2 regions of the Lachnospira sp. genome follow, and region 1 is predicted to be linked to the other one. Evidence: riboswitches for the same ligand, from Rfam matches in the RefSeq annotation. Region 1 holds a riboswitch; the other holds the start of a gene.
What was found. A riboswitch is a leader RNA that binds a small molecule or an ion and turns the genes downstream of it on or off. The one in region 1 is predicted to bind cyclic di-GMP.
Positions count from the first base shown of each region.

Region 2: linked by a shared signal. The riboswitch ahead of QVA17_RS11210 (CAP domain-containing protein) and the one ahead of QVA17_RS03070 (hypothetical protein) in region 1 are both predicted to bind cyclic di-GMP.

Region 1 covers NZ_JAEEVD010000006.1:7,686-15,206, forward strand. The annotation lists gene QVA17_RS03070 (hypothetical protein) at 1-2,613, opposite strand, end outside; cyclic di-GMP riboswitch class I at 2,751-2,826, opposite strand; gene QVA17_RS03075 (glutaredoxin domain-containing protein) at 3,000-3,314, opposite strand; gene QVA17_RS03080 (hypothetical protein) at 3,489-3,815, opposite strand; gene QVA17_RS03085 (6-phosphofructokinase) at 4,026-5,270, opposite strand; gene QVA17_RS03090 (EAL domain-containing protein) at 5,260-7,521, opposite strand, start outside.
Region 2 covers NZ_JAEEVD010000062.1:3,012-10,532, forward strand. The annotation lists gene secA (preprotein translocase subunit SecA) at 1-1,422, shown strand, start outside; gene prfB (peptide chain release factor 2) at 1,545-2,678, shown strand; gene QVA17_RS11200 (chemotaxis protein CheW) at 2,799-3,293, shown strand; gene malQ (4-alpha-glucanotransferase) at 3,280-4,872, shown strand; cyclic di-GMP riboswitch class I at 5,058-5,147, shown strand; gene QVA17_RS11210 (CAP domain-containing protein) at 5,459-6,427, shown strand; gene QVA17_RS11215 (ACT domain-containing protein) at 7,057-7,506, shown strand.

The sequences.
Region 1 (7,521 bases):
ATTGGCTTCATCCATAGCACTCATGTCGATACTAATATCAATATCAGGCTTTGCTTCTTGTGTCATCATATCCACCATTCCATCGACATCTACCTCAATTTCTGGCAACTCATCTTCTGGTAATGAAGGTGTTTCCATGACCGGCATTTCTGCAGGAGTTTCTTCAGCTACTGTTTCAGTTGCTTCTGTAGCTACTGACTCTTCTATTACTTTGCTTGTATTCTGTGTGCCCTCGCCATCATCTACAAATTCCACAACTTGAGGAGTTGCATCAGCTAACTCAAAGTTAGAATTTTCAAGTTCTGCAAGAATATCAACATTAGGATCAACGATTTCTATGTCATCAGATTCAATATCTAAAATATTATCTAATACTGACTTTGTACCTTCAATCTTATCCATTGTTGCTTTTTCAGCTTGTTCTGTGAGTTCAAGCATCTCAGCAACTAGTGACTTAACAGGATTTCCGTTGGCAGCAGTTTCTTCAACATGAGCTTCGGCTACTGGCTCTTCAGCTGGTGCTTCCGCTACCATCTCTTCCATTTGTATTTCTGCTATCGATTCCTCAGTTGGTGCTTCGGCTACCGGTTCTTCAACCGGAGCTTCTGCAACTGCCTCCGCAGCCATCTCTTCCATTTGTATTTCTGCTACCGGCTCTTCTTCCGGTGCTTCAACTACCATCTCTTCAGCCGGCATTTCTGCTGCAGGTTCTTCTGCAACTGTCTCCGCAGCCATCTCTTCAACCGGCATTTCTACTACAGGTTCTTCTGCAACTGCTTCTGCCATCATTGCTTCTACTGGCATCTCGGCTACTGGCTCTTCAGCAACTGCTTCCGCCATCATTTCTTCTATTGGCATATCGGCTACAGGTTCTTCAGTTGGTGCTTCCGCTACCATTTCTTCCATTGGCATCTCGGCTACCGGTTCTTCAACAGGTGCTTCCGCTACCATTTCTTCTATTGGCATTTCTGCTGCAGCTTCCTCAGCTGGTGCCTCCGCTACCATTTCTTCTACTGGCGTCTCTGCTACTGGCTCTTCTACCGGTGCTTCTGCTGTCATCTCTTCTACTGGCATTTCTGCCACTGGCTCTTCAGCAACTGCTTCCGCTACCATTTCTTCCATTGGCATTTCTGCTACTGACTCTTCTACTGGCATTTCCTCAGCCACTGGCTCTTCCGAAACAGCTTCTGCCGCCATTTCTTCCATTGACATCTCTGCTACTGTCTCTTCTGCCGGTGCTTCCACTACCATTTCTTCTACTGGCATTTCTGCTACAGGTTCTTCTGCAACTGCTTCTGCCATCATTTCTTCTATTGGCATTTCGGCTACTGCTTCCTCAGCTGGTGCCTCTGCTACCATTTCTTCCATTGGCATCTCGATTGCCGATTCCTCAACCGGTGCTTCTGCAACTGTCTCCGCAACCATCTCTTCCATTGGCATTTCGGCTACTGGCTCTTCTACCGGTGTTTCTGCCACCATTTCTTCTACTGGCATCTCGGCTACTGGCTCTTCTGCAACTGTTTCTGCCACCATTTCTTCTACTGACATCTCGGCTACTGGCTCTTCTACCGGTGCCTCTGCTACCATTTCTTCTATTGGCATCTCGGCTACTGGCTCTTCTACCAGTGCTTCTGCTGTCATCTCTTCAACCGGCATTTCTGCTACTGGTTCTTCTGCTACTGCTTCCGCCATCATTTCTTCCATTGGCATCTCGGCTACCGCTTCTTCAGCAGGTGCTTCTGCCACCATTTCTTCTATTGGCATCTCAGCTACTGCTTCTTCAACTGGTGCCTCCGCTACCATTTCTTCCATTGACATCTCGGCTACTGGCTCTTCTGCTACTGCTTCTGCTGTCATCTCTTCTACTGGCATTTCGACCACTGGCTCTTCAACAGCTGCCTCTTCCATCATTTCTTCTACCGGCATCTCTTCAGCCACCGGCTCTTCTGCTGGAGCTTCTGCCGCCATTTCTTCCATTGACATCTCGGCTACTGGCTCCTCTGCAACAGCTTCCGCCATCATTTCTTCTATTGGCATCTCGGCTACCGCTTCTTCTACTGGCATTTCCTCAGCCACCGGTTCTTCCGAAACAGCTTCTGCTACCATTTCTTCAACCGGCATTTCTTCTGCAACTGATTCTGCTACCATTTCTTCTACCGGCATCTCTTCAGCCACCGGCTCCTCTGCAACTTCCGCCACCGCTTCATCCGCAGTTTCATCAACAGCCTCTTCCTCTGCAACTTCCTCAGCTACAGCCTCTTCCGGTATTGCCTCATTTTCATCTTCATCCTGGAAGGCATCGAGGATTTCGCTCTTCTCGCTATTATTGGCGTTACCAATGGCATTTGCAATGTCGGCTGCTAAATCTTCATCTATTTCCTCGGCTTTACGTACCATTTCACGAAGTTCATGCATGAAATCAAGACCGAGAGGTGTTTGGAAAACAAGAGCACCTGCATCGGCCACGTAAAGAATCTGTTTTTGTGTTTCAATGTCATAAATATCGTGGAATTTCGCCATGTTTTTGATCTTTTCAAGTTCGTCTAATGCGATATTGTATTCTTCTTCTGTATCAAATGTGTAATTTTTTAATTTGTACTTTCCATCCGCCATAACTTCACCTCTCGAAAACCCTTTAGAGTATTTATTAGTTCAACGGGAAAGCTGTAATCCTTTGTTTAGGCCAAAATAAAATGTTGTATGACACAAAAAGAGCGCCATTCTTTAAAAGAATAGCGCTAAATGTCATTTTATGCACCTGGCTACCATTTTAAAGGCCCTCTAGTTTTGCGTCACAGGATTTCCCCTGCTTTGCCCAGTATTGAATTTCACGTAAGTTTCTAAGGAAATAATACCATATCCTATAAATATTTTCAACACTAACACTATTTGATAATCAGGATTTAAAGCATAAAAATAAGGGCCCGAAGGCCCCTTAAATTTCTTACATTTTCTTATAATTTTCTATTAGAATCTTATCTAAGCTAAAATCTTTACAATTAGCATCCCTTGCCATCAATACTGCAGGCTTTGCCTACATTTTCATAAGTAATAGGTAAATTTCTCTCTGATAAGAAGCCTTCCCAGTCAGTGAAAACTGTGTCGTCTTCCATAACGATTGCTGGAATTCCAATGTCTCCAATAGCCTTAAGTCTATCAAAAATCGGATTCTCGTCTCTCATCTTTAAGAAATCCTTTAAGTCCTTTAAATTCTTATTGATGTCGATATATGTATATTCGATACCATTGTCATCAAAATTTCTCTTGCAGTTAATGCAATCTGGGCACATTTCGCTACCATAAACCTTTAACATATAATACCTCCTAAGTCAAAAACTCATAAACAACAGCTGCAAGATTGGCTCTTTCTGGCATTAAAGTTTTGATACGAAAGCCTTGAACCAACAAAGCTTCAATACGCCAAAGCCTTGAAACGCTAAAACTTCAAAACATAAAGCTAGAAAGCCTTTAAAGCTACTATATTTATATTAGCCCTTTAAATCTCTTGACTGTCTGTCCATGTCTTCTACAACGATGTCATAAATTTCACCGTGAGTTCTGCAATATGCAAGAACATCCCATGGTTCGTTAGTGTGATAGTGAAGCTTAACTGTAGCCTTCTCGCCAAACTCATCTTCACCTGAATCACCAGCGATTACCATTGAATCGCCCTTAATATTCTCTAAAACATATTCTCTAATTTCATCTGTTAAATCATCAGCTAAATCGTCTGGATCTACTCCATCCTCTACGTACTGATCTAATAATAACTGTGTGTCATATCTAAACTCTATAGTCTGATCTGGCATTCCCATAACCTATTATCCTCCTAGTTTTAAATTAACGTCTAATTAATTATAAGCCAGTTTTTAGTATTTTTAAAGTCTTAGAAAATAATAAAACCATAAAAAATTGCGTCCAATTGATAATAGTTCTCAATTAGACGCAATCTGACTTTTTGTTTAATTAATTTCTTAGAAAATATACCACTTTAGTTACTCATATTCATGAGACAAAACATTTTCCTACTGCTCAATTAAATGTGTAACATCAAGATATTCTGGCATGCCATCCTTAAAGCTAAGCTGAGGCTCGCCCTTAATAAGTGGCTTAAGATAAGTTACCATCTCTTTAGTAAGGTCGTTACCTCTTTCATTAATCCACTCTCTTGGCACTGCCTTAACACCGTTGGCAATTTCGCAAACTGGATGTCCACCATAAACTGTTTCGTATGGTTCATCTGAAGTTCTTGTGATTGTAGCCATAAGGCCTGTTTCACCCTTAGCTGCAAGGCCTGCTGCTGTTTCACCTAACTTAACTGATTCTTCAAGGTCAGTTAAAGATGCAAGGTGAGTTGCACATCTTTGTAAAATGTTTAATTCAACGGAACGTACCTTACAACCCACTTCGTTAGCGATTAAGTGCTCAAGTGCCTTACCTGCACCACTAAGCTGTACATGTCCGAATTTATCTAACTTGCTTTCAGAAGCTGAGAAATAATTACCATTCTTGTCTCTAATACCCTCTGAAATTGCAATAATTACATCATCCTGCTTTTCAAGTAAAGCCTTAACATCCTCAACACATTCCTTAGGATCAAAAGCTGCCTCTGGAAGGTAGATAAGATGTGGGGCTGCACTATATTCATTTCTTGCAAGAACTGAAGCTGCAGTTAACCAACCTGCATCACGTCCCATAATTTCTACGATTGTAACTGACTTAAGCTTGTAAATGTATGTATCATGAGCCATTTCAAGAATTGATGTAGCAACATACTTAGCTGCTGAACCAAAACCTGGTGTATGGTCGATATGAACTAAATCGTTATCAATAGTCTTTGGAATACCAATAACTCTCACATCACTATTAATTGACTTAGCATACTTTGATAATCTATCAACTGTATCCATTGAGTCATTTCCACCAATATAGAAAAAAGCATCAATTTCATGTTCCTTAAAGAAAGCAAAAATCTTCTCATAAACTTCTGGCTTATCCTCTGGAAGAGGCATCTTATATCTGCAAGAACCAAGATACATTGCAGGTGTGAGCTTTAATTTTTCAATAAAGTTATCACACTCTTCTATCTTCTTTGATAAATCAATAAATCTATCTTCTAGAATTCCAGTAATTCCGTTAAGAGAGCCATAAATCTTTGAAAATGTAGCATTTTCCACATTATAATCTAAAACACCAGCTAAGCTAGCATTAATTGCCACTGTAGGGCCACCTGATTGTGCTATAACAGCATTTCTCATATTATTCACCATTCCTATTTTTGCTCTTTATCTGAGCTATTTTATTCATTGTACGACCAATTAATTTTTCTGTCGTATCGTCTTCCAAGCAAGTAGTATATTCTATATACGCATCAATTGTAAACGATTTATTTGAAATCTTATTAATTTTGTTAATTTCTAACAATAATTTTTCTTTAAGTTCTTCTAATTCACTTTCTACTTCATATCTAGTTAAAATCATAAAGTGGTCTGTTTCTATTCTTCCTACGACTCCCTTTACGCCAACAATATCTACTAATTTCTTGCCAATTGCATTTAGAATATCCTTAGCAAAAAACTTCCCATAATTTTTTACAGCGTACTTAAAGTCTTTAATATCAACAATTAGAACTGCATACTTCTTATCATTTAGCAAGAATTCGTCTGAAAATTTATTAACCTCGGACATTAATCCCTTAGTATTTAAAGTGCCAGAATAATCATCTATAAAAATGGTGCTTTCCCCTAGTTTGACCTTACCATAAATATTTGTTACGTAACCCATTAAGCCTATGATTTTTCCGTTATCATAAATTGGCGACAGGTCAATTATAAGAACCTTTGCTTCATTTTTTACAGTTATAGTCTCTACAAGACTTGTTTTTATGCCTGTTTGCAAAACCTCTTTTTCTTTATCTGCAACAATCGAATCCTCTACCCAATTTAATTCCGTGTCGGTTTTATTCAAAATATCCTTCAAACTTTCTATGCCATAAAAATTAATATACCCCTTAGTTGCATCTGTATATCTCAGTTCCAAATCCTTCCAATAACATATTACATTAGGATTAACTTGACTAAAAGAAGCCTCATAAGAATTAATATTAGTTACATTTACCTTCTTTACTAAATAAGGCGCATATTTCAATTCTGAATCACTAGCATTTCTTGTAGTTCCGACCACCTTATTATTTCCTATATAATTACATTCAAAAACCTTCCATACATAATCATTGCCATCTTTAACTCTTACATAACTAGTTATAATACGTTCTTTAGAGTTTTGAATTCTCTTTCTTAAAGTAGCCATATCAAAAAATTTCATATACCTATCTGCGTCTTCATAGTAAACGCGGTCAGCAGCATATTTTTCCATATTACTATGAATATCTCCGCCATCGTAACTATAAATATTTTGATCGTTAACATAAATTTCTGTATCAATTAATTTATTCAAATCAAATACATCTACTCTATCATACTTATTAAAGATGGCCTTAATATATTTTTCCTTAGTTATCTTATTGAGATATTCCTGGTCATTTACCATATTTACTAGAACACAGACATAAGCAGTTTGCTCATTACAAGTTTCAAGCTTATAAACTTTTGCAATACATAACTTATCATCAATTATAAAGTTACCACTTGCATAAGTTTCCTCTAGCTGATCTGCAAGTTTAAATATATCCATTATCTTTCTATAATAACTACTTTCTTTATCATTAACTATTAGTTTTAAGATTTCCATACTATTAACGCCAAAACTTTTTAACTGTGTTTCAAAGCTTTGATTATAGAAAATGAAGTCAAGCTTATTATTTTTCAATTCTGCTATAGTTATTGGAATCTGCGTGTTAAAACCTAGTTCATCTAATTCTTCTGCATTATAGCCCATAAAGGTAGCCGGACTTAAAATATTTACAGAGCCTATTTTGTCATAATAATGGCTCTCATAAGGTAACTCTACTCCATTACTATAATTATCAAAAAAATCTGCTGTACCTTCTAGACTCATTGGTTTTCCAAAAAAATATCCTTGAATTTTTTCACAACCTATATTTCTTAAAAACTCATATTGAGTATTTGTTTCAACACCTTCAGCTAAAGTCTTAATTCCTATTTTCTTAGCCATATCTACAATAGACATAACTATCTTTTTAGCCTTTATTTCATCACTAGCAATAAACTTCATATCTATCTTTAATACATCTACATCAAAATCCTTTAAGACATTAAAAGAAGAATATTCACTACCAAAATCATCCATCCATATACTATAACCTAAGTTATGTAGTTTATCTATTTCTTTCTTCATAAACTCTGGATCTTTGCCAATACAACTTTCTGTAATTTCTATATTTAAAATGTTTCTTGGCACATTATACTTTTTTACATTTTTCTCAATTATTTCAGCTATATCACACTTATCGAAATCCTGACGGGATAGATTCAATGAAAAAGGAACTGCATAACCCGCCTTTTCCTTTCGCGCTACAAAATCCTTACATACACGTTCCAT
Region 2 (7,521 bases), on a different contig from region 1:
AATAAATTTGCTAAGAAGGCAGGTATGACAGGTACTGCTATTACAGAGGAGAAGGAATTTAGAGATATCTATGGCCTTGATGTAGTAGAAGTTCCAACTAACAAGCCAGTTCTTAGAAAGGACTTAAACGACGCAGTATTTAAGACTAAGAGAGGTAAGTTCGCAGCAGTAGTTAATGCTGTTAAGGAAGCTCATGCTAAGGGACAGCCAGTCCTAGTTGGTACAATTACAATCGAGACATCAGAATTACTTAGCAAGATGCTTACAAAGGAAGGCATTCCTCATAACGTATTGAATGCTAAGTTCCATGAACAGGAAGCTGAAATTGTTGCTCAAGCAGGTCAGCATGGTGCTGTAACAATTGCTACTAACATGGCAGGTCGTGGTACTGATATTAAGCTTGATGAAGAAGCAAGAGCAGCAGGCGGTCTTAAGATTATTGGTACAGAAAGACATGATTCAAGACGTATTGATAACCAGCTCCGTGGTAGAGCAGGTCGTCAGGGTGATCCTGGTGAATCAAGATTCTATTTATCTCTTGAAGATGATTTAATGAGACTCTTTGCACAGGAGACTTTAATTAATACCTTTAATAGACTTGGTGTTGATGAGTACGAACAGCTTGAGCACAAGATGCTTAGCCGTGCTATTGAATCAGCTCAGAAGAAGATTGAAATTAACAACTACGGTATCAGAAGTCACTTACTTGAATACGATCAGGTAATGAATGAACAGCGTGAAATTATGTATGCTGAAAGACGTAAGGTTCTTGATGGTGAGAACATGCGTAAGTCAATCATTAAGATGATTACTGACTTTGTTGAAAATGTAATTAATCGTACAGTCAACGAAGATGCCGATTACGAAGATTGGGACTATGAAGCTATTAATGAATTATTAATTCCTACAATTCCACTTCCAAAGGTTTATCCAGATGAGAATATAAAGACTAAGAACGAGCTTATGCAAGACCTTAAGGAAAAGGCTGTAAGACTTTACGAAGAAAAGGAAGCTCAGTTCCCAGAAGCAGAGCAGATTCGTGAATTCGAGCGTGTTATCTTACTTAAGGTAATTGATAGAAAGTGGATGGATCACATCGACGATATGGATCAGTTAAAGCAGGGTATCGGTTTACAGGCTTACGGTCAGAAAGACCCAGTTGTTCAGTATAAGATGATGGGTTATGACATGTTCAACGAAATGACAGAAGGCATTACAGAAGATACAGTAAGACTTCTTATGCATGTACAGGTTGAGCAGAAGGTTGAAAGAGAACAGGTTGCTAAGGTTACAGGAACTAATAAGGACGACGGTCCATCTGTTAAGGCACCAGTTAAGAGAGTAGATAAGAAGATTTACCCTAACGACCCATGCCCATGTGGAAGCGGTAAGAAGTATAAGAATTGCTGCGGTAGAGCATAATAGTAATTAGATATAATTAAGATTTAAGGCAAGGACATAGTATTTGTCCTTGCTTTTTAAAATTATTTTTGATAAAAAGATAATAAGTAAATTAAAGGAAGAGATAAGTTAAAGGAGCTAATATGGTTGAATATGATCAGTTTAAATTAAAATTAGAGGCCTTAGAAAAACCTCTTAATGGAATCAAAGAATCCCTAAATCTTGATTCTAAGGCAAAAAGAATAGAAGAGATAGAAGCAGATATGGAAGCTCCAGGCTTTTGGGACAATCCCGACAAGTCCAATAAAGAGATGAAGGAATTAAAGAGCTTAAAGTCTAGCTTTGAGAATTACGACGCCCTAAAGCAAAGTCTTGAAGACATTAAGACTTTAATTGAAATGGCAGAAGAAGACGAAGATACTTCCCTTGTAGCAGAAGTAGAAGAGGAGCTTAGTAAGCTAGAAACTAACATGGATAATCTAAGAATTGAAACTCTTTTATCCGGCGAATATGATAGCTGCAATGCCATTCTTACTCTTCATGCAGGAGCAGGTGGAACTGAGAGCTGCGACTGGTGTCAGATGCTTTATAGAATGTACACAAGATGGGCAGAAAAGCACGATTACAGCTATGAAATCATTGATTACCTTGATGGTGAAGAAGCAGGAATTAAGTCTGTAACTATTGAAATCTCAGGTGATAATGCCTATGGCCATTTAAAGTCAGAACATGGCATCCACAGACTAGTTAGAATTTCTCCATTTAATGCAGCAGGCAAGAGACAGACATCTTTTGTTTCCTGTGATGTTATGCCAGATATTGACAAGGATATCGACATTGAAATCAACGACGATGATTTAAGAATAGATACATACCGCTCAAGTGGTGCCGGTGGACAGCATATCAACAAGACAAGTTCTGCCATTAGAATTACTCACCTTCCAACAGGAATTGTAGTACAGTGTCAGAATGAGCGTTCTCAGCATCAAAACAAAGACAAGGCTATGCAGATGTTAAAGTCTAGATTGTATTTACTTGCTCAAGAGGAAAATGCAAAGAATGCTGCAGATATTCGAGGAGACGTTAAGGATATCAATTTCGGAAGTCAGATTAGAAGTTACATTTTACAGCCATACACTATGGTAAAAGACCACAGAACAGCCAAGGATATTGGAAACGCTCAGATGGTTCTTGATGGAGATATTGATCCATTTATCAATGCTTATTTAATCTATATAAGCACAGGCCAGAAGGCAAACGAAGAAACTGACAATTAAATATGAATTCTAATATATTCTCACTATTAATAAAATGTGCTATAATATTTTTAGTTATAAACGGGAGAAATAAAAGCTACAAATCCTTATAAAGGAAGGCTAATTCAAGGAGGATAATACATGGCAAGTTACATCAAACCAGTTGTTTTCTCATTAAATGGACATCTCTTTGGCGTGGATATAAGTCTAATCCTATCAATTGAAAAACAGGTAAAAGTGGTAAGAATACCTAATGAATCTCCTTGTGTAGAAGGTATTATTAATCTTCGAGGAGATGTAATTCCTCTTTATGATTTAAAGAAGAAGTTCACTTTTGCCGGGGATAGTACTAATCCAGACGATAAGAGTATAATCGTTATAAGAACTAAAGATACTAAATTAGCTATAACAGTAGATAGCGTTTTACACATAGGGGATGTGGAAAGCGCTAACATTAGCGAAATGCCCGAATTAGCTAAAAAACCAGGTGAAGAGGTTTTTGACAGAGTAGCCAACATTAATGGTAAATTAGTGGTTTTACTAAACGTAGATGCCATTCTTTCAAAGGAAGAATTATCAGACATCGAGAAGGTGAAGGAGGCCGCTAATAAAGAGGTGGAGAATGAACAAGACTAAATTTAAAAGAAGTGCAGGAATTTTAATGCCCATAAGCTCCTTGCCATCGCCTTATGGCATAGGAAGCTTAGGAAAGGCAGCCTACGAATTTGTGGATTTTGTAAAGGAGAGCAAGCACAAGTACTGGCAGGTTTTGCCCCTTGGCCCAACAACCTACGGCGACAGCCCTTACCAGTCCTATTCAGCCAATGCAGGAAATCCATATTTTATCGACCTAGACATTTTAATTGAGGAGAAGTTACTCTTAAAGTCTGAGGTACTAGCCCTAGACTGGGGCGATGGCTTTGTCCCTGTTGAAGTAACAGAGCAACAAGCTCTACTAGGACAGTATGAGAAAGCCTATGATATTAAACTAGGGGACAGTAGATACGTTAGTTATGAGAAAATGTATAAAAACCGCTATACAATTCTAAGAACTGCCTTTAAGCGTTTCCTTGAGCTTATAAAGACAGACAAAAGTAAAGCGGATGCATTTTCAAAATTCATAAAGGAAACTAAATGGCTAGAAGACTACGCTCTTTATATGGCCTTAAAGGATGAAAACGACCACAAATCCTGGGCAAGCTGGGAGGATGATCTTCGTTTTAGAAAAGAAAAGGCCTTAAAGGCAAAGGAAGAAGAGCTAAAGGATGAGATATGTTTCTGGCAGTTTATCCAGTATAAGTTCTTTGAGCAGTGGGATAAATTAAAGGCCTATGCCAACAGCTTTGATATAGAAATTATTGGGGATATTCCAATCTATATGGGCTATGACAGCGTGGATGTCTGGGCAGGCCAAGAGCAGTTTCAATTGGATGAGAACTTAACGCCAACTAAGGTTGCAGGAGTTCCACCAGATGATTTTAGTGCTGATGGCCAGAAGTGGGGCAATCCGCTCTACGACTGGGATAAGATGGCAAAAGATGATTTTAAATGGTGGAGAGATAGGGTAAAATGGCAGACCAAGCTCTACGATGTCATAAGAATCGACCATTTCCTAGGCATTATAAAGTACTATACAGTTCCTGAGGCTGACGAGAATGCAAAGAATGGAAGCTACAAAAAAGGACCAGGACAAGCCCTTCTTGATGCCATTAACGAAGAACTTGGGGATAAGAAGCTTATAGCAGAAGATCTAGGCGTCTATCTAGAAGAGGTCAATGAAGTTCTAGAATATAACGGATATCCAGGCATGAAGGTCCTTGAATTTGCATTTGGTGGTAGCAGGGATAATCCGCATTTGCCTTATAACTATGAGAAAAATTGCGTGGTTTATGGAGGCACCCATGATAACGAAACCATTGTGGGCTTCTTTAAAGATAGGCCAGATAGCGAGCTTGCCTACGCCTTTGACTATTTAGGAACTAAGAATAGGGAAGAGCTTTTGGATAAAATGTTTAGAGCCGCCTATAGTTCAGTGGCAGTCCTTACAATTTTTGGCGTCTGGGACATTTTAGGTCTTGATAATCATGCAAGAATTAACATGCCTTCAAGCACAGGAACTAACTGGAAGTGGCGTATGACTAAAGGTGCTCTTGATGAAAAATGTCTTAATGTAATGAAATATTACGCTAGCGTTTTTGATAGAGAACGTGTATGATAATAGAAGAAAATTAATAAGCAAAGTACAATTCGTCCTTAACTGGGCGGATTGTACTTTTTAAAATGTCAATAAATCTGCAAAATAATTTTCTAACCCTAAAATATCCGAATTTGTGTAAAAATAGTACTAAAGTACTATTTACATATGATATATTGTTGGTATAATTAAGATAGAAAGAGAACTTAATATGTTGGCAAACTTAGCGAAAGCTAAGGACGCAAAGCCAAGGGTCTAACCCTTCAAGGACGAAGGAACGACAGCCGGTTGCACTTTATTTCGATTAACTTTTAATAACTGGAAGTTTACAGGGATGTAAAAAACTAGTTGTGTCTAAGTTATAATGAAGTTTATTATGCACCCGGTAAGGGTGCTTTTTTATTTTAAACAACTGTTTAAGTAATCTTTAAGTTAACAAGGAGGTTAACTTACTAGGGATTGGACAAGGAAGTCGCATGAGACATGGAGGTCGAATAAGACTCGGGGAGTCAGATAAGCAGGATGGCTTAAGATTTTTACGTAAGATGTTTATCTAGTACTCATATGTAACATTTAAAACTTGGCGTGGAGAATGGGAGATATGATTATGAGGAATTCTAGAAAAAATGTAAAGTTTTTATCAATTATTGCAGCACTTTTAGTTATGGGAACAGGTGCATTTATCGCAATTAACGTTGCAGGAAGCAACAATTCAAAAAAGAGCGCATCAGTGAGTGTGGCAGCAGCAAATACAACTGATACAACCAATAGCGGATCAGTTGCAGGAGAAAGCGAGTTAGCTACAGGAACAGGGAAGATCAATGTAGACGAGCAGGAGACAGATATGGGATATAAAGCAGTAGTAGGCTCAACTGGCAGCGCTAATGAATCAACAACACAAAGTCAGACTGAAGCCCCAACACGAGAAGAAACAACACAGGCACCAACACAAGCAGCTACACAGGCAGCAACAGAGGCACCAACACAAGCGCCTACACAAGCAGCTACACAGGCAGCAACAGAGGCACCAACACAAGCTCCTACAGAGGCCCCAACAGAGGCACCAACACAAGCTCCTACTCAGGCAGCTACAGAATTAAGTATTAATGCTCATAGATCAGACGATGAGTATCATGGTATGGCAGCAACTAATGCAGGTGCTTATTCATCATATATTCAACAGGTTTATAACCTTATTAACGAGGAAAGAGCAGCCGTTGGTCAAGCAGCAGTATCATACGATAGCAGCTTAACAATAATGGCTTGTCATAGAGCAGCAGAGAATGCTGATAATGATTTCTTTGACTATTCAGGTGGACATCATAGAAGACCATTCTATGCATCTGATGGTAGCTTAAAAGAAGCTAAGACAATATGCTACTACTACGGCCAGTATGGTAGCTTTGGAGAGGTAATGGGAAGATACCAATCAACTCCAGCAGATATTGTAACTGGATGGCATAATTCACAGGCTCACTATAATTGTATGGTAAGTTCTAAATATACAAGAGTTGGTGTGGGAGTAGCACAAGACTCAGCAGGTAAGTATTACTGGGTAGCAATATTTATGAATTAATGTTACAAGGTTGTATATAAGCTAAATTTGAATATCCTACAAGATGAAACCTAAGTTAGCGAATAGGCTGATTTAAAGTCATCGTTAAGAGAAGACTTTAACCAATGGTTAAAGTAGAAGTTACTCAATTTTACAGTGCTTAAGCGACAGGATATGTGCTTGTCCCCAAACGTTGATAAGGCAGACTGTCGCTTGGCATTAAAAGCATAATTATTATTACAATTTATATTTTTAATTTGCTATTAAGTCTTAGGACTTTTTAGATGTAGGATATGGCAATCCTCCCCCCGCCGTATCTTGCATATATAAAGGCAATGGGAGGTTCCCCTAAGCCCCTATTGTCTTTCCCTCTCCCCCAAGGATCCGGGGCTTTCCCCAATCATAGCCCCGGAACTATTAAAAGGAAGAAGGAACCCCAGACAATTTAATATGGTTTTAAAGATAAAGCTGTTGCTTTATTTTTAAATACACCCCTCGTGTTTTTTCTCTCCCGTTTCACGAGGGGTTTTTTATGTGAAAAAATATGATTTTTCTAGTATTTTCCCTTGCATAATTCAAATATATATGTTAATATTCTTTCTACGAAAGACAGTTGTCTTTCGTAGAAAAACAAAAACATGGGTGAAATTATGGATGAGAACATTAAGTATTATGTTGTTAAGCAAAAGGCCCTGCCAGAAGTTTTATTAAAGGTGGCTGAAGCTAACAAACTTATAGAATCAAGTAATATAAGCGTAGCAGATGCTACAGAACAAGTGGGGATTAGTAGAAGTTCTTATTACAAGTATAAAGATGATATTTTCCCATTTAGAGATAATGTTAAGGGTAAGACTATTACCTTTGTATTATCAATGAATGATGAAACTGGAATTCTTTCTCTTGTTTTAAAGAAGGTGGCAGATTTTAAGGCTAACTTATTAACAATTCATCAGACAATTCCAGTTAATGGTGTTGCATCATTAACCTTAAGTGTAGAAATCTTACAAGAAACCCTCGACCCATCAAAGATGATTGAGGAAATTGAAGCCCTACACGGGGTAAGATATCTAAAGATTCTAAGCTCAGATGCGACTTTATAGGGAGTTAGATAATAG